2 regions of the Streptomyces sp. NBC_00989 genome follow, and region 1 is predicted to be linked to the other one. Evidence: predicted binding sites of a transcription regulator. Region 1 holds the regulator's gene; the other holds the start of a gene.
What was found. The regulator HspR, encoded in region 1, represses chaperone genes until heat shock. The targets are predictions, from matches to a motif close to TTGAGNNNNNNNNNCTCAA.

Region 1 (7,474 bases):
CGCGCAATCTGAGCAACTCGGCGACCGATGCCACCGCCCCGTACGGGGAGACCTCCTACTACAAGGTCGCGGCGACCGACCCGGCGGGAAACACCGGGTACTCGGCGGTGGTCTCCCACGCCCGGCCACTCGCCGTGCCCTACTTCTGGAAGACGGAGAACCGGCCGGAGGACGGCGGCGGCATCGATCTGGCCTGGGACGTGTCGCCGTACGCGCCGGCCGAGTTCCGGGTCCACCGCGACGAGCACCGCTTCGACAACGCGACCGGCACGTTCGACGTCGTCGACTCCCAGGTGGTGCCCTGCGCCCCGACGCTCACCGACACCGCCTACGGCACCCGCCACACCTACAGCTGCACCGACACCACGGTCGTCCCGAGCCCGAGCGACGGGTTCTACGTGTACTGGGTGACGACCGTCGACGCGCTCGGGCGGGAGTCGGCCCCCTCGCAGACCGTCTCCCACGGCTACGGCGACGCCACCGCGCCGCCGCTCGTCACCGGGTTCACGGCCACCGCCACCGAGTACGGCACGGTCCTGGACTGGGACGACAGCCCGGCCGCCGACCTCGCCGAGTACAACGTGTTCCGGCTCAGCACGGTGGACGACGGCACCCAGTACACGCACGTGGGCACGGTCAAAGCGGGAACCAGCCGGATCGTCGACTCGGCGAATCTCCAGGACGGCGAGAGCCACACGTACTTCGTGGACGCCGTGGACACCTCTGGCAACTCCAACTACACGTCGGCCGACACCATGGTGTCCACCACCGTCACCGAGTACGACCTGCGGCCCACCGTGGAGACCCCCTCGGACTGGCTGGTCAGCGTCGACGCCCGGGCCGCCGACGGCTCGACGGCAGTCGATCTCACCTGGGACCTGTCCAGCTCGTACTACGGGGACGACATCACCGGGTACCGGGTGTACCGCTGGAACCCGGCCACCGCCGCGTACGAACCCCTGACCGCCGACCCGGTCACCGGCACGTCGTACACCGACACCACGGCCGCCGCCGGCACCACCCACTTCTACTGGGTGACCGCCCTCCACACCGACGGCACCGAATCCGCCCCCGGCGACGCCTGGGTGGCCCTGGCGCCCTGAACATCCCCAGCACACGGAAGGGGCCCGGAGGTTGAACCTCCGGGCCCCTTCCGCGAGTGAGTGGACGTCAGTCCGAGGACTGCTGCCGCTTCGGCCGCCACACCACCAGCGCGCTGGTCTGCTGGACCTCCTGGTACGGCACCAGGTCGCGCCGGTACGACGCGTGCACCGCGGCCTCGCGCTGCTGCATCGTCGCCGCCGCGCCCTCGACCGCCGACTGGAGTTCCGCGACGCGCTGCTGGAGCGCGACCACCTGGTTCTCCAGCTCGATGATGCGCTTGATGCCGGCCAGGTTGATGCCCTCGGTCTGCGACAACTGCTGGACGGTGCGCAGCAGTTCGATGTCGCGGGCCGAGTAGCGCCGGCCGCGCCCGGCCGTGCGGTCCGGGGAGACCAGGCCGAGACGGTCGTACTGGCGCAGCGTCTGCGGGTGCAGGCCGGAGAGCTGGGCCGCCACCGAGATCACGTAGACCGGGGTCTCCTCGGTCAGTTCATACGGATTGCGTCGACGGCCGTCCATCACTCTCATGCTCCCTTCGCGGCCTGGAACAGCTCCGCCCGCGGGTCCTCGCCCGCGGTCGCCTCTCGATACGCCTCCAGTGCGTCACGAGCATTCCCCGTGACGTCCTTCGGGACACTCACCTCGACGGTCACGAGGAGATCACCCCGGGTGCCGTCCTTGCGGAAGGCGCCCTTGCCGCGGGCCCGCATCGTCCGCCCGTTGGGCGTGCCCGGGGGCAGCTTCAGCGTCACCGGCGGCCCGCCCAGGGTGGGCACCCTGACCTCGCCGCCCAGTGCCGCCTCGGTGAAGGTCACCGGGACCGTCACCGTGAGGTTGTCCTCCTTGCGGCCGAACACGGGGTGCGCGTCGACGTGCACCATGACGTACAAGTCCCCTGCGGGACCGCCCCGTTCACCCGGTGCGCCCTTGCCGCGCAGCCGGATGCGCTGGCCGTCCGTGACCCCCGCGGGGATCCGGACCTGCATGGTCCGCGAGGACTTGGCGCGCCCGCTGCCCTTGCACTCGATGCACGGGTGCTCGGCGATCAGGCCCCGGCCCTTGCAGTCCGGGCACGGGTCCGTGAGCGAGAAACCGCCGCCGGAGCCGCGCGCCACCTGGCCGGTGCCGACGCAGGTCGGGCACACGCGCGGTGTGCCGTTCTTGTCGCCGGTGCCCGAACAGGCCTTGCAGGGCTGCTGCGAGGACATCCGCAGCGGCACCGTGGCCCCTTCGATGGCCTCCGTGAAGCTGAGCGTGACCTCGGACTCGATGTCCTGGCCGCGCCTGGGCTGCGTACGGGTCGTGCCCGTGCCGCCACGGTTGAACAGGCCGCCGAAGACGTCACCGATCCCGCCGCCGAAACCGCCGGCACCCCCGGCTCCACCGCCCTGCGCGCCGCCTCCGAAGAGGTCGCCCAGGTCGAAGTTGAAGTTGCCGCCGCCCGCGCCGCCCGGCCCCGGGCGGTAGCCGCCGTTGCCGAAGAGGGAGCGGGCCTCGTCGTACTCCTTGCGCTTCTTGGGGTCACCGAGGATGTCGTTGGCCTCGGAGATCTCCTTGAAGCGCTCCTCGGCCTTGGCGTTGCCCTTGTTGGCGTCCGGGTGGAACTCGCGGGCGAGCTTCCGGTACGCCTTCTTGATCTCGGCCTCGGTGGCGTCCTTGGGGACGCCGAGGACCTTGTAGTAGTCCTTCTCGATGAAGTCCTTGGTGCTCATCCTCGACGTCCCTCCTTCTGTCCGCTCGATACGTCGGCTACGTCAGCTACGTCAGCCCTCTTCAGGGCCGTTGTCCTTCTCGTCGCCGGCCTCGGACTCGTCCTCCGCCTTGCCGGTCCCCGTAGCCCCGGGCTGCGGCTCGGCCACGGCCACCCGCGCGGGGCGGATGGTGCGCTCGCCGATGCGATACCCGGGTTGCAGGATCGCCACGCAGGTCGTCTCGGTGACGTCCGGCGCGTACGAGTGCATGAGGGCCTCGTGGATCGTCGGGTCGAAGGGCTCGCCCTCCTTGCCGAACTGCTGCAGTCCCATCTTCGCCGCGGCGGTCTCCAGTGATTCCGCCACCGACTTGAAACCGCCGACGAGTTCACCGTGTTCCCGCGCGCGGCCGATGTCGTCGAGCGTGGGCATCAGCTCGGTCAGGAGGTTCGCCACGGCGATCTCCTTGACCGCGATCCGGTCGCGCTCGACCCGGCGGCGGTAGTTCTGGAACTCGGCCTGGAGCCGCTGGAGGTCCGCGGTGCGCTCTTCGAGCGCCTTGCGCACCTGGTCCAGCTGGGCCGTCAGACCGGCGATCTGTGCACTTGCGTCCCCTGCCGGGGCCGCCCCCTCCCCACTGCTGGAGGGGGAGGCGGCCTGCGGCTCGGCGTCGTCGGGGGTGGCGCCGGAGGGGACGTCGGGCTTCTCGTCGAAGCCCGGAGTCTCCTCCGTCACGCGGCACCGTCCTTGCGCTCGTCGTCCACGATCTCGGCGTCCACCACGTCGTCGTCCGCCTTGGGCGCCTCGGCACCCGGGGCGTCGCCGGCCGCGGCCTGCCCGGCCTGGGCGTCGGCGTACATGGCCTGGCCGACCTTCTGGGAGACGGCGGAGACCTTCTCCGTGGCGGTGCGGATCTCGGCGGTGTCCTCGCCCTTGAGTGCGGCCTTCAGCTCCTCGACGGCGGCCTCGACCTCGGTCTTGACCTCGCCGGGGACCTTGTCCTCGTTGTCCTTGAGGAACTTCTCCGTCTGGTAGACGAGCTGCTCGCCCTGGTTGCGGGACTCGGCGGCCTCGCGGCGACGGTGGTCCTCGTCCGCGTACTGCTCGGCCTCCTGGCGCATGCGGTCGACCTCGTCCTTCGGCAGCGAGGAGCCGCCGGTGACGGTCATCTTCTGCTCCTTGCCGGTGCCGAGGTCCTTGGCCGTGACATGCATGATGCCGTTGGCGTCGATGTCGAAGGAGACCTCGATCTGCGGGACACCACGCGGGGCCGGCGGCAGACCGGTCAGCTCGAACATCCCGAGCTTCTTGTTGTACGCCGCGATCTCGCGCTCGCCCTGGTAGACCTGGATCTGCACGGAGGGCTGGTTGTCCTCGGCGGTGGTGAAGATCTCGGACCGCTTGGTCGGGATCGTCGTGTTCCGCTCGATCAGCTTGGTCATGATGCCGCCCTTGGTCTCGATACCGAGGGACAGCGGGGTCACGTCGAGGAGCAGGACGTCCTTGACCTCACCCTTGAGGACACCGGCCTGGAGGGACGCGCCGATGGCGACGACCTCGTCTGGGTTGACGCCCTTGTTGGCGTCCTGGCCGGCCGTCAGCTCCTTGACGATCTCGGCGACGGCGGGCATCCGGGTGGAGCCACCGACGAGGACGACGTGGTCGATCTCGTTGATGGAGATGCCGGCGTCCTTGATGACGTTGTGGAACGGCGTCTTGCAGCGCTCCAGCAGGTCGGCCGTCAGCTGCTGGAACTGAGCGCGGGTGAGCTTCTCGTCCAGGTGCAGCGGGCCCTCGGCGGACGCCGTGATGTAGGGCAGGTTGATCGAGGTCTCGGTGGAGCTGGACAGCTCGATCTTGGCCTTCTCGGCAGCCTCGCGCAGACGCTGCAGGGCCATCTTGTCCTTGCCGAGGTCCACGCCGTGACCGCTGGCGAACTGCTTCACCAGGTAGTCGACGACGCGCTGGTCCCAGTCGTCACCACCGAGGTGGTTGTCGCCGTTCGTGGCCTTCACCTCGACGACGCCGTCGCCGATCTCCAGGAGGGACACGTCGAAGGTGCCGCCACCGAGGTCGAAGACGAGGATCGTCTGGTCGTCCTTGTCGAGGCCGTACGCCAGCGCCGCCGCGGTGGGCTCGTTGACGATGCGCAGGACGTTGAGACCGGCGATCTCGCCGGCTTCCTTCGTCGCCTGGCGCTCGGAGTCGTTGAAGTAGGCCGGGACGGTGATGACCGCGTCCGTGACCTTCTCGCCCAGGTAGGCCTCGGCGTCGCGCTTCAGCTTCTGCAGGATGAAGGCGCTCATCTGCTGCGGGTTGAAGTTCTTCCCGTCGAGCTCGATCTTCCAGTCCGTGCCCATGTGGCGCTTCACGGAACGGATGGTCCGGTCAACGTTCGTGACCGCCTGACGCTTGGCCACCTCTCCGACGAGCACCTCGCCGTTCTTGGCGAAGGCGACGACGGACGGCGTGGTCCTGGCGCCCTCTGCGTTGGTGATGACGGTGGGCTCGCCGCCTTCAAGAACGCTGACGACGGAGTTAGTCGTGCCCAGGTCGATGCCGACCGCACGTGCCATGGTTGATTCCTCCAGCAATGACTTGAGTGGAACGGACTCAAGTGTGCACGACACTCACCGCTGGGTCAACAGAGCTGAGTCGACCAGGCTCAACTCTTATCCGTTCCTTACACGCAACTGAGCCCTGACCTGCGTGGACGCGGCACGACGTGCCCCGTAGACAGCGACTTTAAGCAGTCCGAACACGACCACCAGGGCCCCGCCCGCCACCCACGCGACGGCGGATTCGCCCACCCACCCGTTGTGCACGAGCACCCCGACAAGCACTCCGGAGAACCCCCCGATCGCGAGCAGCACCACCGCCCCCTGCGGAGTGAGCCCCAACCGCCGCAGCCGGTGGGCGAGATGGTCCGGCCCGCCCCGCAGCAGAGCCCGCCCCGCCAGCCGCCGCGACAGCAGCACCAGTACGGCATCCGCACTCGCGACGGCGGTGAGCGCGAACAACACCCCCGCACTGGACGCGAACCCACGCCCGGCCTGCGTGACCACGGCGGCCGAGGCGAGCACGAACCCCGTGAACAGCGACCCGCACGCACCGAGCGCGATTCGCGCGGGATGCCAGTTGTGCATCAGGAACCCGGTGAGCGCGGCGGCCAGCACACTCAGCAACACCGCGAGCCCGTCCATCACTTCCATCGCGGCGCAGGCCCCCACCCCGAAGGCGGTGATCACCCCCACGGTCCCCGCGAGCCCGTCGGCGTGGTCGAGCCCCTTGAAGGCACCGGCGACGAACACGATCCAGACCGCGGCCAGCAGCCCGCCGGGCACCCCCAGTTCGCCGTACGGCACGACACAGGCGGCCGCCACCGCCGTACCGAGGACCAGGAACCGGGTCTTCAGCCGCCAGACGTCGGCGACGAGCCCGAGCGCGGCCACCGCGGACCCGGCGGCGAGCAGCCCGCCGACGCCGTCACCGAGGGGCGCGGCACCGGTCCAGTCACCGGCGCCGGTGACCAGTGCGGCGGCGACGACCACGGCGAGTCCCCCGAGCAGCGGTACCGGTCGCGTCCGGCGCCGCCGGTCGACGAGACCGGCCTTCAGGGCGGGCACCCGGAGCAGTGCGGCCAGGAGGGCGGAGAGGAGGAGGGCGGTCGTGGCGGCGAGAATCCCGTAGAGCACGGATCTAAATTAGACGCAAATGTACCAATTCAGTACGAATAACACGATCGGACCGTAACAAGCTTGGGAACAAGCCCGGAGCAGGCCTTTTTAGGCAACCCTCAGCGACACAGATCACCGCACGGCTGGCTACAGTGCGACGCAAGATAGGGGTAGTCTCGGTCGAACCGATTAAGTTACCGCTTAGTAATGTGCTGAGTGGTAATGCCATGACCCCTCGCAGGCCCGAGGAGCCCTGAAATGCAACTCGCCGCGATCATCGTGTCGCTGGTACTGATCGTGGTCGGTGTGGCGCTGTTCGCCCGCGCCGTCCTACAGATCTACACCTTCATGCGACTCGGCCAGAACGTGCCAGCGGGCACCCGCACCGACGAGCCCGTCCAGCGCACCGTCACCGTGGCCAAGGAGTTCCTCGGCCACACCCGGATGAACCGCTGGGGTGTCGTCGGAGTCGCGCACTGGTTCGTGGCGGTGGGCTTCTTCTCGCTGCTGCTGACGATCGTCAACGCCACCGGCCAGCTCTTCAAGGCCGACTGGCTGCTGCCGATCATCGGCGAATGGGCGCCGTACAACGTCTTCGTCGAGTTCATCGGCACGATGACGGTCCTCGGCATTCTCGCCCTGATCGTGATCCGCCAGCTGAGCAAGCCGAACCGGCCGGGCCGCAAGTCCCGCTTCGCCGGCTCCAACTTCGGCCAGGCGTACTTCGTCGAGGCCGTCATCCTCATCGTCGGCGTCTGCATCTTCATGCTGCACGCGCTCGAGGGAGCCCAGCACCACGTCGACGCCTACGAGGCGTCCTTCTTCATCTCCTACCCCGTGGTGTCGGCGCTGGAGCACCTGGACGTCTCCACGCTCCAGAACCTCACGTACCTCTTCGCGGGCGTGAAGATCGCGACCTCCTTCATCTGGATGATCACGGTCGCCCTGAAGACGGACATGGGCGTGGCCTGGCACCGTTTCCTGGCGTTCCCCAACATCTGG
Region 2 (7,474 bases), 1.4 Mb from region 1:
CCACGTCGACCAACGGGACGGGCCCGGCGTGCTGTTGGACGTGTTCGGTGCCGGCGAGGACGAGGAGGTTCTCGCTGTGGCGACGCATGACCGTGGCGAAGTGGTCGAGCTTGAAGAGGGTGGAGAGCCGGTCGGGGTCCTGCTCGCGCTCCTCCAGGCCCTCGATGACGGCGAGTTGGCGCTCGACCAGGCCGAGGGTGCGCAGCGCGAGGTTGACGAAGGTGCCGCCGATGCTGGTGCGCAGCCGCTCCAACTGGCCTGCCGAGTCGGTGACTTCGGCGCGTAGTTCCTCACGGGCGTCGGCCATCTTCTGGCGCTGTCCGACGAGGTGCTTGCGGTCGGCCTCCAGGGTGGCGATGCGCTCGTGGAGGGCGGCGGCGTGCGCGTGCAGGGAGTTGACCGAGCGGACGACCTGGGCGAACTCGTCGTTGCGGCCGGTGAACTTGATGGGCTCCTCGGCCGCCGGGTCCTCGGCCTCGGCCAGGCGCGTCGAGCCGCGGCGCAGGACGGAGAGCGGGCGGGTGAGGGTGCGGGCCATCGCGGTGGCGATACCGACGGCGAGCAGCATCAGCGCGCCGAGGACCGCGATGCGGATCTCCAGCGCGGTGACGTCGTCGTCGCGGAGCTGGGCGAGGAGCTTGGCGCGGTCCACGTAGAGCGCGGACTCCTCGCCGCGCATCAGGTCGACGCGGGCGGAGAGCGCCGCGTCGATCTTCTTCGTGCTGGTGTCCAACTGGCCGTCGGACAGCGTGGGTTGGGCGGTGAGAGAGGTGAGGTACTTCTCGGCGGAGTTGACGTCGGACCCGGTGACCACGGAGTCGTAGCCCGCGACGGCGTCCTTCGTCGCGCCCTCGCGGAAGTCGGCGAGGGCGGCGTCGGAGCGCAGCCGGGCCTGCTGGGCGGCGGCGCTGAGGGCGTCGCGCTCCTTGGACTGGGCCTTCGTGGAGGTGGTCTCGGTGACGGAGAGACCGGTGATGGGGCTGATGACCGTCTCGGTGGTCGTCGGCACGTTCAGGGCGGCCAGCAGCAGTCCCCGGGCGGCGGCGGCCTGCTGGACGGCGGCGTCGAGTTCGGCGAGCGCGTAGGCGCCGGAACCGGCCCGCGGCGGCATCTGCTCCGCCAACTGCTCGGCGAGCCGGTGCAGTTCGGTAATGGCACCGGAGTACGCGACATGCGCCTCCAGCGCGCTGCTCTTCCCGGTGAGCGCGGCCCGTCGTACGGCGGCGACGTCGTCGAGGTCCGAGCGGAGCGCGGCGGAGATGTCGGTGTCGGCGCGGAGTTCCTCGACCTGGCGGTCGACGCGGGCGCTGCGGTCCTCGTCGGGGGCCTGGGACTTGGGGCGGCCGGCGGCGATGTACGAGGTGACCTCGTCCCGCTCGTCGGCGAGCGAGTGGGCCAGCGACAGCGCGTCCTGCGTCTGCCCGGCGAGGGTCACCAGGTCCTGGGAGTCGCTCAGTTGGCCCGAGGCGGTGATGAGGGAGGGAACACCGGCCGCGGCGATGGCGGCGGCCACGACGGCTACGGCGATGATGAGCCGGTTGCGTACGTGGGTGCGGCGCCCCCTGCCCGCGGGGTCGGGCGTGGCGGCACCGGTGGCGCCCCCCTGAGGGGCCGTCTGCTTGCCTGTGCGCCGCGGCCGCTTTTTCTGCACCGGTGCTCGCATTCCTGACTCGTGATACCCATGGGCCCGGGTGACGCTCCGTCATCCCGGTACGGCGACCCTCCCAGTGCCGGTAGGCAGTGGCCGCGCATCGTCCGGCCCGCCACCCGAAGGAGTGAACCCCGGAGGGGAGTTGGCGGGCAAGTTCCGGCGGCCGGTCCGGGGCCCTCGCGCACCGCGCCGGTTGGACGTGAGCGGCGCGCTTTGGCAGGATTCGCCGCCACGCATTCTCGGAGTGATCCATTCCAGCCCAAACCAGGCGCCTGACCTGCACGACTGCGCCCATTCGACCATGAGTGCCAACCTTTCGCGGAGCCTGTGAAGAGGTCGTGCAGACTGGCTGAATGCGTACGGAACTTGTGTCGGAACCCGGCGACCCGGACCGCCCCAACGAGGACTTCGCGAGTGTCGGCCTTCCGGCCTCGGGACAGGGCGGTTCGCTGATCGTCCTGGACGGGGTGACACCACCGAGAGGGGAGACGGGCTGTCTCCATTCGGTCCCCTGGTACACCGCGCGCCTGGGCGGCGCGCTGACCGAACTGACCGTTTCCTGCCGGGATCTGACCCTGGCGGAGATTCTCTCCCGGGCGATCCTCCGAACAGCTGAGGCCCACGCCACCACCTGTGACCTTTCTCACCCACGCACCCCACAGGCAACGGTCGCACTGGCCCGCTGGTCCCCCCAGGAGGTCGAATACCTGGTCCTCTCGGACTCCGCGCTGCTGGCCGAATCCCCGGCCGGCGAGGTGACCGCCGTACTGGACGACCGCCTCTCCCGCCTCCCCCGCTCGGCTCTCGCGACGGACGCCATGATCGACACCACGCTCCGTAACAAGGAGGGCGGCTTCTTCACGGCCGCCGCCGATCCGTCGGTCGCGGCACGCGCGGTGACGGGTTCGCTCCCCCGCGCCGACGTCCGCGCCCTCGCCGCCCTGACGGACGGGGCGACGCGGTGGGTGGAGAAGTTCGGCCAGGGCGACTGGGCGGACTGCCTCGCTCTCGTACGGAAGGAGGGGGCGCCGGAGCTGGTGACCCGGGTACGGGCGCTGGAGCGGGCGGACGCGGAGGAGCGGACGTATCTGCGGCGGAGCAAGACGCACGACGACGCGACGGTCGTGTACGCCGAGCTGTGACCGGCCGCTACGCCGGTGCCACCTCTCCCTTCGGTGTCGTCTCTCCGTCGGGTGTCACTTCTCCATGACGCCGTTCAACTGGTGGAGCAGCCGGGCCAGTTCGGCGACCTCGCGGCGGTCCCAGTGGGAGAGCTGGCTGACGTAGCGGGCCCGCCGGGCCTCGCGGACGTGGACGACCCGGCGGCGGCCCTCGTCGGTGAGGTCGACCAGCCAGGCCCGGCCGTCCGCCGGGTCGGGCTCGCGGGCGATCAGGCCCAGGTCCTCCAGGGCGCGCAGCTGGCGGGACATCGTGGCCTTGCCGACGCCGATGTAGGCGGCCAGTTCGGTGGCCCGCTGCCTGCCGTACTCGTCGAGCCGGACCAGCAGGCCGTACGCGGCGGACTCCAGGTCGGGGTGGACCTCGCGGGCCATCTCCCCCTGGTTGGCCCGGGCCCGGCGGAGCAGGAACGTCAACTCGCGCTCCAGGGACAGGTATTCGTGGTCCACGGCGAGTCCGTCGGGGCCCACGGACAACGCGCCGCCGTCTCCGGGAAGCCCGCTGCCGTTCCTGTCCTCGCCCTTGTGCACGTCAGCACCCATTGGTCCGCTTTCCCGATCGTGAAAGTTTCCGCCAAACACCGTCATCGCCGCAGCTCCGCCAGTATTTCGCAGGGCTGGACCAATGGCGTCGTCCGGACCCCCTTCCCAGGACACGGACGTGCGACAAAGGCCCGGGCCCCCTCGCGAGAGGGGACCCGGGCCCTCATCTACCGGTCGCGTCCGTCACGCCGCCACCGGAACCTCCGACGTCGCGCCGTTCGTCGCCGGCGACAGCGCCAGCTCCAGGACCTGGCGGACGTCCGTCACCGCGTGGACGTCGAGCTTGTCCAGGACCTCGGCCGGGACGTCGTCCAGGTCGGGCTCGTTGCGCTTCGGGATGATCACGGTGGTGACCCCGGCCTGGTGCGCGGCGAGCAGCTTCTGCTTCACACCGCCGATCGGGAGGACCCGACCGGTCAGGGAGACCTCACCCGTCATCGCCACGTCCGTGCGGACCAGGCGGCCGCTGAGCAGCGACGCCAGGGCCGTCGTCATCGTGACACCCGCGCTCGGGCCGTCCTTCGGCACCGAACCCGCCGGGAAGTGGATGTGCACGCCCCGGTCCTTCAAGTCGCCGACGGGCAGCTCCAGTTCGGCGCCGTGCGAGCGGAGGAAGGACAGGGCGATCTGCGCGCTCTCCTTCATCACGTCACCGAGCTGACCGGTCAGGGTCAGACCCGCCGCCCCCGTCTCCGGGTCGGCCAGCGACGCCTCGACGTAGAGGACGTCACCGCCCGCGCCGGTGACCGCGAGACCGGTGGCGACACCGGGTACGGCCGTGCGGCGCTCGGCCGGGTCCTGGGCGGACTCGGGGACGTGGTGCGGCCGTCCGATCAGACCGCGCAGATCGGCGTCGGTCACCGTGAACGGCAGCTCCCGCCGGCCCAGTTCGTGCTGGGCCGCGATCTTGCGCAGCAGCCGGGCGACGGACCGCTCCAGGGTGCGGACACCCGCCTCACGGGTGTACTCACCGGCGAGCTTGCGCAGCGCGCTCTCGTCGATGACGACCTCGTCGTCCTTGAGCCCCGCCCGCTCCAGCTGGCGCGGGAGCAGGTGGTCACGGGCGATGACGACCTTCTCGTCCTCGGTGTAACCGTCGAGCCGGACCAGTTCCATCCGGTCGAGCAGCGCCTCCGGGATGGCCTCCAGAACGTTCGCCGTCGCGAGGAACACGACGTCGGACAGGTCGAGTTCGACCTCCAGGTAGTGGTCGCGGAAGGTGTGGTTCTGCGCGGGGTCGAGGACTTCGAGAAGTGCCGCCGCCGGGTCACCCCGGTAGTCGGACCCCACCTTGTCGATTTCATCCAGCAGGACCACCGGGTTCATGGACCCGGCCTCCTTGATGGCCCGGACGATACGACCGGGGAGGGCACCCACGTACGTACGCCGGTGTCCACGGATCTCGGCCTCGTCCCGAACCCCGCCCAGCGCGACCCGCACGAACTTCCGCCCCATCGCGTGCGCGACGGACTCGCCGAGCGAGGTCTTGCCGACACCGGGCGGGCCGACGAGGGCGAGCACGGCACCACCGCGCCGACCTCCGACAACACCCAGGCCCCGCTCCGCGCGCCGCTTGCGCACGGCCAGGTACTCGGTGATGCGCTCCTTCACGTCGTTCAGACCGGCGTGCTCGGCGTCCAGGATCGCCTTGGCGCCCTGGATGTCGTACTCGTCCTGCGTCCGTTCGTTCCACGGCAGTTCGAGGACGGTGTCCAGCCAGGTGCGGATCCACGACCCCTCGGGCGACTGGTCGGAGGACCGCTCCAGCTTCTCGACCTCCTTGAGCGCGGCCTCGCGGACCTTCTCGGGAAGATCGGCGGCCTCGACCCGGGCGCGGTAGTCGTCGGACTCCTCGCCGTCGCTCGTGTCCCCGTTCAGCTCGCGCAGTTCCTTGCGGACGGCTTCGAGCTGGCGCCGCAGCAGGAACTCGCGCTGCTGCTTGTCGACGCCTTCCTGCACGTCCTTGGCGATGGTCTCGGCAACGTCCTGCTCGGCGAGGTGGTCGCGCAGGTGCTGAGTAGCAAGCTTCAGCCGGGCCACCGGTTCGGCGGTCTCCAACAGCTCGATCTTCTGCTCGGTGGTGAGGAAGGGTGAGTAACCGGAGTTGTCGGCGAGCGTGGACACATCGTCAATGGCCTGCACGCGGTCGACGACCTGCCAGGCCCCCCGCTTGCGCAGCCACGCGGTGGCCAGCGCCTTGTACTCCTTCACCAGCTCGGAAACGGAGCCGGGCAAGGGTTCGGGCAGGCTCTCGTCGAGCGCGGTGCCCTCGACCCAGAGCGCGGCACCGGGCCCGGTGGTCCCGGCCCCGATCTTCACGCGGCTACGGCCGCGGATCAGCGCACCCGGATCACCGTCGGCCAGCCGGCCGACCTGCTCGATGGTGCCGAGCACACCCGTGCTCGCGTAAGTCCCGTCGATGCGTGGCACCAGCAGGACCTTGGGCTTTCCGGGCTCGGACCGCGCGGCGGCCTGGGCGGCCTCCACGGCGGCGCGTACATCGGTGTCGTTCAGGTCCAGCGGAACCACCATTCCGGGCAGCACGACCTCGTCGTCGAGCGGCAGCACGGGCAGGGTGAGCGGTGTGGACGTCGAAGCCATGATCTCCCCTTAGGCAGTCAAGTTGAGCTATGCCGACTCAATGCTTGGGCGACTTCGATTGTTCCCCACCTGGTGTTCGCCCTGAGCGATCAGCGGTAGCGCACCGGGCTCCGTGCAGGTCAACACGGAAATGGGGCGAGGGCTTCCCGGGGAGCGGGGTGCGTTGGAGGGGTGCGCTGACGGGACGGCCGGGGCTCGACGCCCGATCTCGACGGTCGGCCTCAGCGGTCGATGTCAGTGGCGCCTGCCACGATGCCCGGACACGACGCCATCACGATCAGGAGAGACGCATGGGCACCTGGGACACCGGTCCCTTCGACAACGACACCGCTGCGGACTGGTGCGGCGACCTCGACGACGCCTCTCCGGACGCGCGTCAGGGCTTGGTGCAGGACGCACTCGTCCGAGCGGCCGACAGCACCGACTGCCTCTACGCGAACGTCGGCGACGAAGCCGTTGCGGCAGCGGCCCTGGTCGCCGCGCAAAGCCCCGGCGGCGAGCCCGCCCACCCCCACTACGGACCGGACGAGCCGCTCCCCGACCTCACCGGTCTACGCGCCCTCGCCCTCCAGGCCCTCGACCGCGTCATGACCGAACCGTCCGAACTCCTGGAGCTCTGGGACGGACGGGACGGCGCCCCCTGGCGGGCGTCGATCAACCGACTCCGCGGCACGCTCACGCCCCAGCCGCCCGGAGAACAGCTCAGCCTGAGCTGAACCCCCGCCGACGGCCCAACCGCCCGTTCCCCCTCCGGAAGGTCCACATGAGCTGGGACGTTCTTCTCCTCCACCTGCCCGACGACATCACCTCGGCGCAGGACATACCCGACGGCTACGCCCCGCGCCCACTCGGCCCACTGCACGAGGCCCTCGCGACCGTGAGCCGAGCCGAGCCCGAAACCGACCTCGCGGATCCCACCTGGGGCGACCTCACCGGACCCACCTGGTCCATCGAACTCAACATCGGCTCGGAGGATCCCGTGGACTCGATCATGTTGCACGTCCGCGGCTCCGGCGACGACGTGCTCGACTCCGTGTTCCGTCTCGCGGGCGCCTTCGGCTGCAAGGTGCTGGACTGCTCGTCAGGAGAACTGATCACTCCGGGAGTGCCCTCGGGCTGGCACGCGTTCCAGGAGTACCGCGACCGCATCGCCGACACCACACGCTGACTCGTCACGCCGCCACGCGCCCCGGTACGTCCGACAGCAGCTCGAACCACACGACCTTGCCCTGGGCCGGCCCCATCACGAAGCTCCCCCAGGCATCGGCGCACAGCTCCACGAGGGCGAGCCCGCGACCTCCTTCTCCGGGTCGGCGGACAACAACTGCGTCGAACTCGCCGCATCGGACACCGCCCTCGCCCTCCGCGAAAGCGACACCCCCACCACCGTGCTCCACACCCACCGCCCCCAACTCACCGCCCTCCTACGCCACATCCGGACCACCACCCCCCGTACCGTCACCCCGTGACAGAGCCGGAAACCAAGACCGAAACCCAGACC

Region 2: lon (endopeptidase La) is a predicted target of HspR. The motif match lies at 5,996-6,014, and genes of this name have one in related genera.

The regions. Positions count from the first base shown of each region.
Region 1 is NZ_CP108728.1:5,530,069-5,537,542, forward strand. Features, by position in the region: gene OG714_RS24185 (PA14 domain-containing protein) at 1-1,103, shown strand, start outside; gene OG714_RS24190 (heat shock protein transcriptional repressor HspR) at 1,171-1,623, opposite strand; gene dnaJ (molecular chaperone DnaJ) at 1,629-2,816, opposite strand; gene grpE (nucleotide exchange factor GrpE) at 2,868-3,530, opposite strand; gene dnaK (molecular chaperone DnaK) at 3,527-5,371, opposite strand; gene OG714_RS24210 (MraY family glycosyltransferase) at 5,468-6,490, opposite strand; gene OG714_RS24215 ((Fe-S)-binding protein) at 6,731-7,474, shown strand, end outside.
Region 2 is NZ_CP108728.1:4,179,610-4,187,083, forward strand. Features, by position in the region: gene OG714_RS17920 (nitrate- and nitrite sensing domain-containing protein) at 1-1,651, opposite strand, end outside; gene OG714_RS17925 (protein phosphatase 2C domain-containing protein) at 2,005-2,793, shown strand; gene OG714_RS17930 (MarR family winged helix-turn-helix transcriptional regulator) at 2,848-3,372, opposite strand; gene lon (endopeptidase La) at 3,556-5,973, opposite strand; gene OG714_RS17940 (DUF4259 domain-containing protein) at 6,264-6,689, shown strand; gene OG714_RS17945 (hypothetical protein) at 6,737-7,141, shown strand; gene OG714_RS17950 (DUF397 domain-containing protein) at 7,236-7,442, shown strand; gene OG714_RS17955 (GNAT family N-acetyltransferase) at 7,439-7,474, shown strand, end outside.